One region of the Lelliottia sp. CFBP8978 genome, then DNA from elsewhere that is predicted to be linked to it. Evidence: predicted binding sites of a transcription regulator. Region 1 holds the regulator's gene; the other holds the start of a gene.
What was found. Region 1 encodes PurR, which represses purine synthesis genes. Its sites were predicted from a motif close to CANGCAAACGTTTGCNTG; they were not measured.

Region 1 (7,719 bases):
CTCTTTACGGACATCAGGCCGCTCGCCCGCTTCTCCTTTTGGCAGCGAGAAGAACAATGCCACCATCGCAACGACACCTAACAGCGCCGTAGCGAGGAACGACATCCGCCAGCCAATGACCTCGCCCAGCCAGGTCGCCGCCGGAACACCGCCAATATTGGCAATGGTCAGCCCCATAAACATGGTGGCAACCGCGCTGGCCTGTTTGTGTTTTGGCACCACGCTTGCAGCCACCACCGAGCCGAGGCCAAAGAACGCGCCGTGGTTCAGGCTGGTCAGAATGCGTGACAGCAGCAGCGTGGTGTAATCAGGAGCCATCGCCGAGAGCACGTTGCCCAGCGTAAAAATCGCCATCAGGAAAATAAGGGCATTGCGGCGTGCGCGATGAGACAGCAGCAGCGTCATCAGAGGCGCACCAATCATCACGCCAATGGCGTAGGCGCTGATCAGCATACCCGCCGCCGGAATAGAGACGTCTACCCCTCTGGCAATAACCGGCAACAGCCCCATTGGGGAAAACTCGGTGGTGCCAATCCCAAAAGCGCCAATCGCCAGGGCCAGCAGAGGAAAATTGATTTTCATTGTTCAACTCCGGATGCCGTGTCATTACGCGACACAGAACTAAGAAGTCAAAAGCATGACATCAATCACAAAAAATGAGAAGTTAACAAATCAGCAAAAGATTTTTGCAATAAGGGTAACAATCAGAGAGGAGAACGAGGGAGAGTCTCTCCCCCGTTTAAATCAGTGCAGTGCAGCGGTCAGACCCGCAGCGACAATCAGAGCCAGAACAATAATAGTTGTCGTCAGCGAAAACTTAAGATCGGTACTCATCAATTTTTCTCCTTTTAATCTCCCCACGAATAGTGAGCTTGCTCATTTTTACACAGTTTACCCCAAAAATCTTCCTGGATTTAGGCTGATAACCGTTTTTGCTCTTCCCCTTTTCATCAAGATGAGACAAAATTCCACGCTAAATTTATAAGCGTACCGGCCACTGACCCCCTCCTGACGTTCTGAGTCGTTTTCCCGGCGTATCGCAATTTACATTGCGAGATAAGGGTGAGAGAAGGCAAACGTTTACCTTTAAGTATTTCAGGAGTTTAAGATATGGTCTGGAGTGACATGTAATGGCAACAATCAAAGATGTGGCGAAACGCGCAAACGTTTCCACTACAACCGTATCACATGTAATTAACAAAACCCGTTTCGTTGCGGAAGAAACGCGCAACGCGGTGTGGGCGGCGATCAAGGAACTGCACTACTCCCCCAGTGCCGTTGCGCGTAGCCTGAAAGTCAACCACACCAAATCTATCGGCCTGCTGGCCACCAGTAGCGAAGCGGCCTATTTTGCCGAGATCATCGAAGCGGTCGAGAAAAACTGTTTCCAGAAAGGCTATACCCTGATTCTGGGCAATGCCTGGAACAGCCAGGAAAAACAACGCGCGTATCTGTCGATGATGGCGCAGAAACGCGTCGACGGCCTGCTGGTGATGTGTTCTGAATACCCGGAGTCAGTACTTTCCATGCTGGAGGAGTACCGCCACATTCCGATGGTGGTGATGGACTGGGGTGATACCCGCGCTGATTTTACTGATTCCGTCAACGACAACGCCTTTGAAGGCGGCTACATGGCGGGCCGCTATCTGATTGAGCGCGGTCATCGTGAAATCGGCGTGATCCCGGGTCCGCTTGAGCGCAATACCGGCGCTGGGCGTCTTGCTGGTTTTATGAAAGCGATGGAAGAAGCGCTGATCACCGTGCCAGAAAACTGGATTGTACAGGGCGACTTCGAGCCGGAATCCGGCTATCGCGCGATGCAGCAGATCGTCTCCCAGTCGCACCGTCCAACCGCGGTCTTTATCGGTGGTGATATTATGGCGATGGGGGCTCTTTGCGCAGCCGATGAGCTCGGTTTGCGCGTGCCGCAGGACATTTCCGTGATCGGGTACGATAACGTGCGCAACGCCCGCTACTTCACCCCGGCGCTGACAACCATTCACCAGCCGAAAGACTCGCTGGGTGAAACAGCCTTTAATATGCTGATGGACCGCATCGTCAGCAAACGTGAAGAATCACAGTCGATTGAAGTACACCCGCGTCTGATCGAACGCCGTTCAGTTGCAGATGGTCCGTTCCGCGACTATCGCCGTTAATCTGAGGGGAGCCGGTTACTCCGGCTCCTTCAGCCACTCTTTGTTCAGCGTTTCACTGTCCCCCAGATAATCCAGCAGCCACGCCAGCGCAGGCGACATATCGTTTTGTTGCCAGGTCAGACAGCATGCCGCATCCGGGAAGGGATTTTCCAGCGTCAACGCCACCCACTCGCCGCGATCGATGCGAGGGCGAGCGAAGTGAACCGGCACCATCCCCACGCACAGCCCGGCGGAGAGACAAGTTGCCGAGGACTCCCAGTCTGGCGCAACCACGCGTCGCTGGTTATCCAGTAGCCAGGTAATGCGTTTAGGCAGCGAGCGGGAGGTATCCTCCAGCACCAGTGAAGGCCAGTTGCGCAACGTATCATCGCTCAGCGGGCCGTCCATTGCCGCCAGCGGATGATGGCGGGCGACAACGCAGGTCCAGCTCAATGAGCCCATATCCCGAAACGCATAGCGCCCACCCACCGGGATCGCCTGCGTCGCCCCGATCGCCATCTCTACCCTGCCATCCGACAGCGCATCCCACACGCCATTAAATACCTCCTGCGAGACGCGAAGTTCTACGTCCGAGAAATGGCGATAGAAGTCGACGATCATCTGCCGGGTGCGTTCGGGTTTAACGATATTATCAACCGCAATAGACAGATGCCCGCGCCAGCCATTGGCAATCTGCTGGCACTGTTCTCGCGTGATCATCATTTTTTTGATAACAGAGCGCCCTTCTTTCAAAAACCACGCGCCTGCTGGCGTTAGAACCACGTCGCGGTGACGACGCTCAAACAGCGGAACCGCCAGCCACTCTTCCAGCTGACGCACCGTATAGCTGATAGCAGAAGGAACGCGATGCAGCTCTTGCGCCGCACCGCTAAAGCTGCCATTGCGAGCGACCGCATCTACCACTTCCAGGGAATATTCAGACCACATTTTTTGCCTGCAAAATTTTTGAATGCAACCGCCAAATATTAGCGTTTCACAAGGCAGATTGCACTCCCTACACTTTGCGCCAGTGTGTACCTGCCTTCTTAGGAAAATATAACAATGCAACCCAACAAAGGATTTTTGGTCTGGCTCGGCGGCTTAAGCGTGCTGGGCTTTTTGGCCACCGATATGTATCTGCCCGCGTTCGCCGCGATGCAGGCCGATCTCCAGACGCCTGCTGCAGCCATCAGCGCCAGCCTGAGCGTGTTTCTGGCCGGCTTTGCCTTCGCCCAGCTGCTCTGGGGACCACTTTCTGACCGCTATGGCCGCAAGCCTGTGTTACTGATCGGCCTGGCTATTTTCGCGGCCGGTTGCCTCGGGATGCTGTGGGTGCGCGATGCCACCTGGCTGCTGGTCCTGCGTTTTGTTCAGGCCTTTGGCGTGTGTGCCGCCGCCGTCACCTGGCAGGCGCTGGTCACGGATTATTATCCGGCCTCACGGGTAAACCGTATTTTTGCCACCATTATGCCGCTGGTGGGTCTTTCTCCGGCGCTGGCACCGCTGCTCGGCAGCTGGATCCTGGTGCATTTTGACTGGCAGGCCATCTTTGCTACGTTGTTCATCATTACGCTGGCCTTAATGTTGCCGGCCTTGACGCTGAAACCTGCGCCGGCCAAAACCGCTGAGAATAATGAAAGCCGGGTAACCTTCCTGTCGCTTCTGCGTTCGCGCGCTTATCGCGGCAATGTGCTGATTTACGCCGCCTGTTCTGCCAGTTTTTTTGCCTGGCTCACCGGGTCGCCATTCATTCTGCATGAGATGGGTTACAGCCCGGCAGTGATTGGTCTGAGCTACGTCCCACAGACGATTGCTTTCCTGGTGGGCGGGTATGGTTGCCGCGCGGCGCTGCAAAAATGGCAGGGTCACCAGATGCTCCCCTGGCTTCTGGTTCTGTATGCCGCCAGCGTGATCGGCACATGGGCTGTCGGGTTTATACCCGGCGCGTCGTTGGTCGAAATCCTGATCCCGTTCTGTGTGATGGCCGTGGCTAACGGTGCTATCTACCCTATCGTGGTGGCCCAGGCTCTGCGCCCGTTCCCACAGGCAACCGGCCGCGCCGCAGCACTGCAAAACACTCTGCAATTGGGTCTGTGCTTCCTGGCGAGCCTGATTGTCTCTGCGCTGATTGCCACACCGCTGATGACCACCACCAGCGTGATGCTGGTTACCGTGGCGCTTGCCCTGCTGGGGTATCGCATGCAGGCGTCAGCGAAAGCGCTGACGGACGACAGCTCAAAGGCTGAATCGAGCCGGGCATAGTCGCGCATTGAATTATATTAAATTCATGTGATTAGGTTGCTAACAATTTTCTGTTGAATCACCTAATTATGCCGCCTATACTGAAACTGGCTTAGATAATTACGATAATTATTATGTGTTAACGGGAGCCGGAGTGCTCCCGTTTTACCATGGAAGGCTTTTCGGCAAGGGTTATCTCCCTTCCTCTGTTCTACGTCGGATATTAGCCTCACGGACACTCCGTGAGATTTCTCACAAACCCAAAAAAACAGCTACGCTGTTTGAAGGTTCTGATCACATACAGGTGATGGAGAAGCTATGAGTTCATCGTGTATAGAAGAAGTCACCGTACGGGACGATGACTGGTTCCGGATCGTTAATGAATTATTGAGCCGGGCAGGTATCACTATTAACGGACCTGCCTCCTCTGATATTCAGGTCAAACATCCCGATTTTTTTAAACGCGTTTTACAGGAAGGGTCCCTGGGGCTGGGCGAAAGCTTTATGGATGGCTGGTGGGAATGCGAGCGACTGGACCTTTTTTTCAACAGCGTTCTCCGCGCCGGACTGGAAAATCAGCTCCCCCGCCACCTGAAAGATACGCTTCGCATCGCCTCTGCTCGCCTGTTTAATCTGCAAAGTAAAAAACGGGCATGGATCGTCGGCAAAGAGCACTACGACCTGGGCAACGATCTGTTTAGCCGTATGCTCGATCCGCTGATGCAATATTCTTGCGCCTACTGGAAAGAGGCGACGACGCTCGAAGAGGCCCAGCAGGCAAAACTGCGATTGATCTGCGATAAGCTGCAGCTGCAGCCCGGAATGCGCGTGCTGGATATTGGCTGTGGCTGGGGCGGTCTTGCCTGGTTCATGGCAAAAAACTACGGCGTGAGCGTGGTGGGCGTGACGATTTCTGCCGAGCAACAAAAAATGGCGCAGGAACGCTGCGAAGGGTTAGATGTCACTATTTTGCTCCAGGACTATCGCGATTTAAACGATCAGTTCGACCGGATCGTGTCTGTCGGCATGTTCGAGCATGTGGGGCCTAAAAACTACGATACCTATTTCAGCGTGGCTGACCGCAACCTGAAACCAGACGGTATTTTCCTGCTACACACCATTGGTTCCAAAAAAACAGATCATTGTGTGGATCCCTGGATAAACAAATACATCTTTCCGAATGGCTGTTTACCCTCCGTTCGCCAGATTGCGACGGCCAGCGAGCCGCATTTTATTGTGGAAGACTGGCATAATTTTGGCGCGGATTACGATACCACCCTCATGGCGTGGCACTCCCGCTTCCTGGCCAGCTGGCCGGAAATCGCTGACAACTATTCTGAACGATTCAAACGAATGTTTAGCTATTATCTAAACGCCTGCGCAGGGGCTTTTCGCGCGCGTGATATTCAACTGTGGCAGGTCGTTTTCAGCCGCGGAGTGGAACACGGGCTGCGCGTCGCTCGCTAAAAAAATCCCCGGCTTGCCGGGGTATTTTTTATTCTTCTTCAGAGGCGAATTTCGCCGCCGATTCTTTTGCCGCCAGCACGCGCTCGACGGTATCCACAACTGCCTGGGTTTGCGGGTCGATTTCAATATTAATGCGATGCCCCAGTTTTTTACTGCCCAGCGTCGTGCGCTGTAAGGTTTCCGGAATTAAATGCACGCAGAAACGGGTTGGGGTCACTTCACCCACCGTCAGGCTAATTCCATCCACGCCGATAAATCCTTTATAAAGGATGTATTTCATTAATGTCGGATCCTGCACCTTAAACCAGATTTGACGGTTATTTTCTGAGGTCAGGATTTTAGAAATTTCCGCGGTTGTCATGATGTGGCCTGACATTAAATGCCCGCCAATTTCATCGCTGAACTTTGCCGCCCGCTCAACGTTAACCGTATCACCGACGACCAGTTCGCCCAGATTGGTAATACGCAGGGTCTCTTTCATCAGGTCGAAGCTAATACGGTTACCGTTAATTTCGGTTACCGTCAGACAGCAGCCGTTATGCGCAACCGATGCACCGGTTTCCAGCCCATCGAGCATATATTCCGGCAGCTCCACAACATGGGTTCGGAAGTTAGGTTTTTCATCAATGGACACCAGCTTGGCCGTGCCCTGCACAATACCCGTAAACATACTTACCACTCCTGTTTTATCCGAACGGCGATAACACCGTTTTAATCGCATCACAATAACAGCTGGAAAAAGAGGTTGCCAGTGAAGCGCCCGTTCTGGCGATTTTTTCACTAGATTAATAGGTAAAGCCCGCTACAATAGCTGGCATTCCCCCTGCATTTTCTTCTTACTGCCAGTGATGGCGGGTTTATTATTCTCTCAAATAACAACAAAACAAAAAGGTGTTCACGTGCAGAAGTACATGAATGAAGCGCGTCAGTTATTAGCCCTGGCTATACCGGTGATCATCGCGCAGGTCGCCCAAACCTCGATGGGCTTCGTCGATACGGTCATGGCCGGTGGCTATAGCGCGACGGACATGGCAGCCGTCGCCATCGGCACATCGATCTGGCTGCCGGCCATACTTTTCGGCCACGGCCTGCTGCTGGCGTTAACTCCCGTTATTGCGCAACTGAATGGCTCAGGCCGACGCGAACGTATCGCTCATCAGGTTCGCCAGGGATTCTGGCTGGCGGGATTTGTCTCCATATTCATCATGATTGTGCTGTGGAATGCCGGCCACATTATTCGTTCTATGCACAATATCGATCCCGCTCTGGCGGATAAAGCCGTCGGTTATCTGCGCGCCTTACTCTGGGGCGCGCCCGGCTATCTTTTCTTCCAGGTGGCGCGTAACCAATGTGAGGGGCTGGCAAAAACCAAGCCCGGGATGGTGATTGGCTTTATCGGTCTCCTGATCAATATCCCGATCAACTACATCTTTATCTATGGTCACTTTGGCATGCCGGAGCTTGGCGGCGTAGGCTGTGGGGTCGCAACGGCTTCCGTGTATTGGGTGATGTTTGCCAGCATGGTGTCTTATATCAAACGCGCGCGCTCTATGCGGGACATCCGCAATGACAGCCGTTTTGCTGCACCCGATATGACGGTTATGAAACGTCTGGTACAGCTGGGACTGCCCATTGCGCTGGCCCTGTTTTTCGAAGTCACTCTTTTTGCAGTCGTCGCTCTGCTGGTGTCGCCGCTGGGGATCGTTGACGTTGCGGGTCACCAGATTGCCCTGAACTTTAGCTCGCTGATGTTCGTTCTGCCGATGTCGCTGGCGGCAGCGGTGACCATTCGCGTTGGTTTTCGTCTGGGACAAGGCTCAACGCTGGATGCCCAAACCGCTGCCCGCACAGGATTGGGCGTGGGCGTCTGTATGGC
Region 2 (7,719 bases), 2.2 Mb from region 1:
GTGCGCGGCGAGCGAACTGCCGGCTGATTTCCCTAAAAACCTGCAGTAACCCTGCAGGTTCGTCGAAGGGACGCGCCTTAAACGATGTTTAAGGCGTCAGCGTGCAGCGTAAACGGCGTTGGGGTGCAAACGGCAAGACTGAGTGCGCCATGCTGATAATGGCTGACATGCAGCGCAGATTTGAAGGTGCTATCAATACTGACGATTTGCCAGGCGCTGCCGCCGCGCTGTTTCACGATCGCCTCTTTGCGCGTCCAGATGCGCCAGAAAGCCGGGAGCTGAGCTTCCGGCGCTTCGCGTTCCAGCTCGTCATGCTCGCCCTGACTAAAGACGGCATTGGCCAGCGCTTTCCAGTTATCGTGCTGGCGAATAATCTCGATATCGCAGCCCACTTCGCCTTCGTCGCTGATCAGTAAAACGATATCGTCACCGCTGTGGCTCAAATTGAACCAGTACGGCTTGTGGTCAACAAACGCCGGTTTGCCCTGTTCGCCGTAGACGATTTCCGGCAACTTTTGCGGCGCAAGCACCCGTGACAGCAATCCGCGACCGGCAAGCCAGCGGTCGCGTTGCGCGCTCTTCGGAGCCTGATCGGCGAGCGCTAAAGCCCATGAGTCCGCGCAGAGCGTAGAAATTTTTCCCAGAAAAACCTGGTACATAGTGATGTCTGGCCTTAAGTCAAAAACAGTCGGATTCGCAAAGTCACGCGGCGAAACCGCTACTATAAACCAATGCTTGCGCGAATAGCCAACGCAGAAGGGATTAACCGGGCAATCGACTTTTTGGCCGCCCGGGCCCGAGCAGAATCGCCAGTTTGCCGCCGCCTTTGGTGGTTTCCATCCAGATTTTACAGACGCTGGTGAGCGGAACGGAGAGCAACATACCCACCGGTCCCAAAAGCCAGCCCCAGATGAGTAACGATAAAAAGACGACCATCGTCGACATGCCCAGACGATGCCCCATCATCCGTGGCTCCACGATGTTGCCCAGCACCATATGCACCACCAAAAACAGCGCGCCGACCAGCATACATTCATAAATGCCGTTGAACAGAAACGCCTGAATCATCGGCGGTACAGCAGAGAGCACCGCGCCAATATTGGGCACATAGTTCAGCAGAAACGCCAGTACGCCCCACATCAACGCGAACTGTACGTCCATCAGCGCAAGCCCCAGCCAGACTATCGCCCCGGTCCATAAGCTCAGTAACGTTTTCAGCGCCAGATAGTGTGACACGCCCTTTAAAGCACGATGCAAACCGGCAATATGAATTTGCGGATTGTGCAGCGCAAAGCGCAGTTTGTACGGCACGTGGCGCACTTCAAACAGCATAAATACCACCGTCATGACCAGCAGCAAGACGCTGGCCATCGCGCCGGAAAGCCCGGTCATCAGCGTGGTGGCAAAGGTCATGACTTTTTCAGAGTCCATGCGTCGCAACATCCGCTCAGGCGAAATATGCAGGTTGAGGAAGGGAAGCATCTCCTGGAGATCGACGATCTTTCGCGTCAGCTCTTTGTTGTATTTCGGCAGCATGGTGGAAAATTCGCTGAGGGAGGCGGCCAGCACCCCGACCAGTGCGGTCAGGACGATCAGCATCACCAACACCACGATGGTGATAGCCAGCGGCCGTTTCACGCCACGGCGAATAAACCAGGTGACGAGCGGGTTAAGCACGATAGCGAAAAAGAGTGCCAGCAACAGCTGCACGATAATATCCGCAGCGGCATGAATCCCGGCGAGGATCACCACCAGACAGGCGAGCTTAAGAAGAATGTGTAAACCCGCTTTATCGGGCTGGGTGGGTGTCATGCTGATTCCTTATGTTGTGTGCCCGTTAAGTGTAGTGCGTGGGCCGCGCTTCGTCTGACGCTGTTATTCTGAAAGTCATGGCTGATTTTCACCTCGTGACGTGGTAATAGTGAAACACTGTTGTAAAAATCCTGGTGATATTCATGCCCGTACCTGCCGCCGAACCGACGCTCAGCGGATTGCGCCTCAATCTGCGCATTGTTTCTGTTGTCATGTTTAACTTCGCAAGCTACCTCACTATCGGTCTGCCGCTGGCGGTTTTGCCGGGCTATGTCCATGACGTGATGGGGTTTAGCGCGTTCTGGGCGGGGCTGGTGATTAGCCTGCAATATTTCGCCACGCTATTGAGCCGTCCCCAGTCGGGACGCTATGCGGATCTGTTTGGCCCCAAAAGCATTGTCGTCGTTGGGCTGTGCGGCTGTTTCCTGAGTGGACTGAGCTATCTTCTGGCCGCCGTCACCAGCGGCTGGCCGATGATCAGTCTGACGCTGCTGTGCCTTGGGCGTGTGATTCTGGGGATAGGGCAAAGCCTGGCGGGAACCGGCTCCACGCTGTGGGGCGTGGGTGTGGTGGGAACGCCGCATATTGGACGCGTGATTTCCTGGAACGGGATTGTCACTTACGGGGCGATGGCGCTCGGCGCGCCGCTGGGTGTGCTGTGCTACGCGTGGGGCGGTTTGCAGGGTCTGGCATTGACCATTATGGCCGTCGCGCTGGTGGCGATCCTGCTGGCGTTACCGCGGCCAAAAGTGAAGGCCAGCAAAGGCAAGCCGTTGCCGTTTCGCGCGGTTCTGGGACGCGTCTGGCCCTATGGGATGGCACTGGCGCTGGCGTCGGCGGGCTTTGGGGTGATCGCGACCTTTATCACCCTGTTCTATGATGCAAAAGGCTGGGATGGCGCGGCCTTCGCGCTGACGCTGTTTAGCTGTGCGTTTGTCGGCACGCGCCTGCTGTTCCCGAACGGAATTAACCGTCTGGGCGGGTTGAACGTGGCCATGATCTGTTTTGCCGTGGAGATTGTTGGTCTGCTGCTGACGGGTATTGCCAGCGAACCGTGGGTGGCAAAACTGGGTGTATTCCTGGCGGGCGCCGGGTTCTCGCTGGTCTTTCCGGCGCTTGGCGTGGTGGCGGTCAAAGCGGTCCCGCAGCAAAATCAGGGGTCGGCGCTGGCGACCTATACGGTCTTTATGGATATGTCGTTGGGATTGACCGGGCCGCTGGCGGGAATACTGATGGCCTGGGCAGGCGTGCCGGTGATCTATCTTGCAGCAGCAGGGCTGGTGGCGGTGGCGCTGTTACTCACTTTGCGCTTAAAAAAACGGCCCCCGGCGCAAGCGGCGGAGGCCGTTGAATCGTGAGGAAAATTACTGAATCACGATGGTATTAATAATATTTTCAGCCGTGGTTTGCGCTTTCTGCTGATCTTCAGCAGGCAGCGTGATCTGCAGGGTCAGCAGTTTGCCGTCGACTTTGCCCAGCACCACAGAAGAGTAAGCGGTCTGACCTTTGGCAGAGATAATGCTGTCCAGCTGTTGCAGGGTGTGGCCTTTCAGTTCGATGGACTTGTTGGTCACCACCTGAAGCTGCGGATCGCGGCTGCGCTGCTGATCTTCCAGACGTTTGGTCAGGACAGCCAGGTCTTCGCTGGTGTCATCGCCCACAATGACAATCACCGCTTTCTGCCCGGTCGCATCGGAATAGACATGCATGTTGTTTGCCTGAGTGCCCAGCTTGCCGCTCTGATCGGTCATCTCCGCTGGCAGAGAGAAACTGAGTTTGCCATCCATCAGATTCACCGGTTGTCCGGTGGCATTACTTTCAGCGGAAGCGCCCTGAGCAGGAGCTTTCGTGTCACTGTTATCACAGGCCGCAAGACCCACTACCAGCAGGCCAATCCCGACATATTTAACCAGATTGCGCATTGACTTCTTCCTTTCGATAAACGGCCATAACGGCTCATTCACTCATCTTATCACAACTGATAAAGCGAACCCTTAACCTGCCTGCAATGCGGAGATTTCAGATTTATCTGCCAGCCTTTTCAGCAGCATATTGAGCAGCACGCCGTACATCGGCAGGAAGAATACGATGCTAATAAGCACCTTGAAACAGTAATCGACCAGCGCGATTTCCATCCAGTGTTCGGCCATAAACGCATCCGGGCTACGCCAGAACGCGATAAAGAAGAAGGCCAGCGTATCGCTGACGTTGCCGAACAGCGTGGATGCGGTTGGCGCCATCCACCAGCGATGGTTCTGGCGCAGCCGGTTAAAGACGTGAACGTCGAGGATCTGTCCCAGCGCATAGGCCATAAAGCTGGCGGCTGCGATACGGGCGACAAACAGGTTGAAGTGCGTCAGCGCCGCAAAACCCTGCCAGCTTCCCATATAGAACAGCGATGAGATCACGTAGGAAATGAACAGCGCGGGCAGCATCACGGCAAAAATAATGCGTCGGGCCAGCGGAGCGCCAAAGATACGCACCGTGAGATCGGTTGCCAGAAAGATAAACGGGAAACTGAACGCGCCCCAGGTGGTATGGAAACCAAAAATGGAGATCGGGAGCTGCACCAGATAGTTGCTGGAGGTGATCACCAGCAGATGAAATAGCGAAAGCCAGAACAACGCTTTTACGCGCTGCGATTGAGAGAACTGCGTCATATTGTGACCTTTTTAGTGTTTTGGGGTGAGGGAACCCAATTAGTGCGACACGCTATCTGTCTGACCGTATAGAACCGGCCAGGTTTGCACGTAAGACATCTGTGCGGATAACGCATCCTGATATTCTGTAAAGCCGCCGCATGATACTGCTTTCACTCTGCTTTGCAACGGCTAATTTTCGCGCAATCGTTAACCTGGTTTGCTTTGCTGAAAACGCGGCGTAAACTACAGCCGTTTTATTATGAACGAGAAGAAGATGACCGACCTGTTTTCCAGCCCAGACCACACTTTAGATGCCCAGGGCCTTCGCTGCCCGGAACCCGTCATGATGGTGCGCAAAACCGTGCGAACGATGCAAACCGGTGAGACGTTGTTAATTATCGCTGACGATCCGGCGACCACCCGTGATATCCCCGGTTTCTGTACCTTTATGGAACATGAGCTGTTGGCGCAAGAGACCGCTTCCTTGCCGTATCGCTATTTATTGCGTAAAGGCCATTAACCTTCTGGCGTGATCGAATCTACGAATTTGAACCATCGTTTCATCATTTAGCGCTTTTGTGAGGCGCTTCACCTCCGTATTCCAGGCCGTAGTCTAGCTTTTAAGCGTAAAACTAAAACAACGTTTTAACGCTTACCTCACTACCCTGGAGTTGACCCGATGAAAACGACCCTCAAGCCGTTAATGGCTGCTTTGTGCCTGTCCACCGCGTCACTGCTGTTTGCCACCACTGCAACAGCGCAAACCATTAAAGCTGCCGACGTTCACCCCGAGGGCTACCCGAACGTGGTCGCCGTGCAGCATATGGGTGACAAGCTTAAACAACAAACCGACGGCAAGCTGGAGATCAAAGTATTTCCCGGCGGCGTGCTCGGCGATGAAAAGCAGATGATTGAGCAGGCACAAATGGGGGCTATCGACATCATTCGCGTCTCTATGGCGCCGGTTGCCGCTATTCTTCCGGATATTGAAGTGTTCACGCTGCCCTACGTTTTCCGCGATGAAGACCATATGCATAAAGTCATCGACGGCGATATCGGTAAGCAAATTGGTGAAAAGCTGACCGCCAACCCGAAATCCCGTCTGGTGTTCCTCGGCTGGATGGATTCCGGTACGCGTAACCTCATCACCAAAGAGCCGGTGGTTAAGCCCGAGGATCTGAAGGGCATGAAAATCCGTGTCCAGGGGAGCCCGGTGGCGCTGGCTACGCTGAAAGACATGGGGGCGAACTCGGTGGCGATGGGCGTCAGCGAAGTTTACAGCGGGATGCAAACGGGGGTGATTGACGGTGCGGAGAACAATCCGCCGACCTTTATCGCCCACAACTACACGCCGGTCGCTAAAAACTATACCCTCAGCGGCCACTTCATCACCCCTGAAATGCTGCTCTATTCCAAAGTGAAATGGGACAAGCTCAGCGCCGACGAACAGCAAAAAATCCTGACCCTGGCCCGTGAGGCGCAATTTGAACAGCGCAAACTCTGGAATGCTTATAACCAGCAGGCGCTGGAAAAAATGAAAGCGGGTGGGGTGCAGTTCCACGACATCGACAAAGCGGTCTTTGTCAAAGCGACAGAGCCGGTGCGCGCCCAGTATGGCGATAAACATCAGGATCTGATGAAAGCCATCGCCGACGTCCAGTAAACTTAACGCGCTGTGGAGGACATATGTCCGAACGCTACCTGAAGTGGATGGACCGGCTGTACCTGCTCGCTATGGCCATCGCGGGCGTCTCGCTGCTGGTGATGACCATCGTGATCCCGATTGGCATTTTCTCGCGTTACGTGCTCAATCGCGGTGAGTCATGGCCGGAGCCGATTGCGATAATTTGCATGGTGACATTTACCTTTATCGGCGCGGCGGTGGGATACCGCGCCGGGTCACACATTGCGGTGAATATGCTGACCGACCGACTGCCCGAGACGCTAAAAAACCTGTGTGCGCGGATGGTGGATCTGCTGATGCTGCTGATTTCGGCCCTCATGTTCTGGTACAGCTTCTGGCTGTGCATTGATTTATGGGAGCAACCGGTCGCAGAATTTCCCATTCTGACCTCTGGCGAAAGCTATCTGCCGCTTCCGGTGGGTTCAGCGATTCTGATTCTTTTTGTCCTCGAGCGGTTGCTGTTTGGCTCGCAGGAACATCGTCCGGTCGTCCTGATCGGCAACCACAGTTAAGGGGTGAACAATGGATGCTTTTGTGTTGCTCTTCACCCTCGCCATTTTGCTGGCGCTGGGGATGCCGGTCGCCTTTGCCGTCGGGTTAAGCGCGGTCGCGGGGGCGCTATGGATTGATTTGCCGCTTGAGGCGCTGATGATCCAGATAACCAGCGGGGTAAACAAATTCACCCTGCTGGCGATCCCGTTCTTTATCCTCGCGGGCGCGATCATGGCCGAAGGGGGCATTGCGCGGCGATTGGTCAATTTCGCCTATATCTTCGTCGGATTTATTCGCGGCGGACTGTCGCTGGTGAATATCGTGGCGTCAACGTTCTTTGGCGCGATTTCCGGCTCGTCGGTGGCGGATACCGCCTCGATCGGCAGCGTGATGATTCCGGAGATGGAGAAGAAAGGCTATCCCCGCGAGTACGCAGCGGCAGTCACCGCCAGCGGCTCGGTACAGGCGATTCTGATTCCACCCAGCCATAACTCGGTGATTTATTCGCTGGCGGCAGGCGGGACGGTCTCAATCGCCACGCTGTTTATCGCCGGTGTGTTGCCTGGACTGCTGCTGGGGTTGTGTCTGATGAGCCTGTGTCTGGGATTTGCCCATAAACGCGGCTACCCGAAGGGTGAGAAAATTCCGTTCAAGCAGGCGCTGAAGATTTTCTTCGACGCGCTGTGGGGATTAATGACGGTAGTTATTATTCTCGGCGGGATTTTGTCGGGGATATTTACGGCCACGGAATCGGCGGCGGTGGCCTGTCTTTGGGCCTTCTTTGTCACCATGTTCATCTACCGGGACTACAAGTGGCGAGAACTTCCCAAACTGATGTGCCGCACGGTGAAAACGGTCACGATCGTGATGATTCTGATTGGCTTTGCGGCGGCGTTTGGCGCGGTGATGACCTACATGCAGCTGCCGACACGTATCACCGAATTTTTCACCTCACTGTCGGATAACAAGTACGTCATCCTGATGTATCTCAACATCATGCTGCTCCTGGTCGGCACGCTGATGGATATGGCGCCGCTGATCCTGATCCTGACGCCGGTGCTGCTGCCCGTCACCAACTCACTAGGCATC

Region 2: tusA (sulfurtransferase TusA) is a predicted target of PurR. The motif match lies at 4,652-4,669, and genes of this name have one in related genera.

What each region holds. Positions count from the first base shown of each region.
Region 1 covers NZ_CM188253.1:1,921,231-1,928,949, reverse strand. The annotation lists gene SOM82_RS09050 (MFS transporter) at 1-582, opposite strand, end outside; gene cydH (cytochrome bd-I oxidase subunit CydH) at 745-834, opposite strand; gene purR (HTH-type transcriptional repressor PurR) at 1,131-2,156, shown strand; gene punR (DNA-binding transcriptional activator PunR) at 2,172-3,083, opposite strand; gene punC (purine nucleoside transporter PunC) at 3,198-4,397, shown strand; gene cfa (cyclopropane fatty acyl phospholipid synthase) at 4,695-5,843, shown strand; gene SOM82_RS09020 (riboflavin synthase subunit alpha) at 5,872-6,513, opposite strand; gene mdtK (MdtK family multidrug efflux MATE transporter) at 6,743-7,719, shown strand, end outside.
Region 2 covers NZ_CM188253.1:4,147,412-4,155,130, reverse strand. The annotation lists gene SOM82_RS19580 (phenolic acid decarboxylase) at 1-49, shown strand, start outside; gene acpT (4'-phosphopantetheinyl transferase AcpT) at 78-659, opposite strand; gene SOM82_RS19570 (AI-2E family transporter) at 763-1,812, opposite strand; partial or broken gene SOM82_RS19565 (MFS transporter) at 1,922-3,170, shown strand; gene SOM82_RS19560 (DcrB family lipoprotein) at 3,177-3,734, opposite strand; gene SOM82_RS19555 (7-cyano-7-deazaguanine/7-aminomethyl-7-deazaguanine transporter) at 3,807-4,472, opposite strand; gene tusA (sulfurtransferase TusA) at 4,729-4,974, shown strand; gene SOM82_RS19545 (TRAP transporter substrate-binding protein) at 5,134-6,117, shown strand; gene SOM82_RS19540 (TRAP transporter small permease) at 6,141-6,650, shown strand; gene SOM82_RS19535 (TRAP transporter large permease) at 6,661-7,719, shown strand, end outside.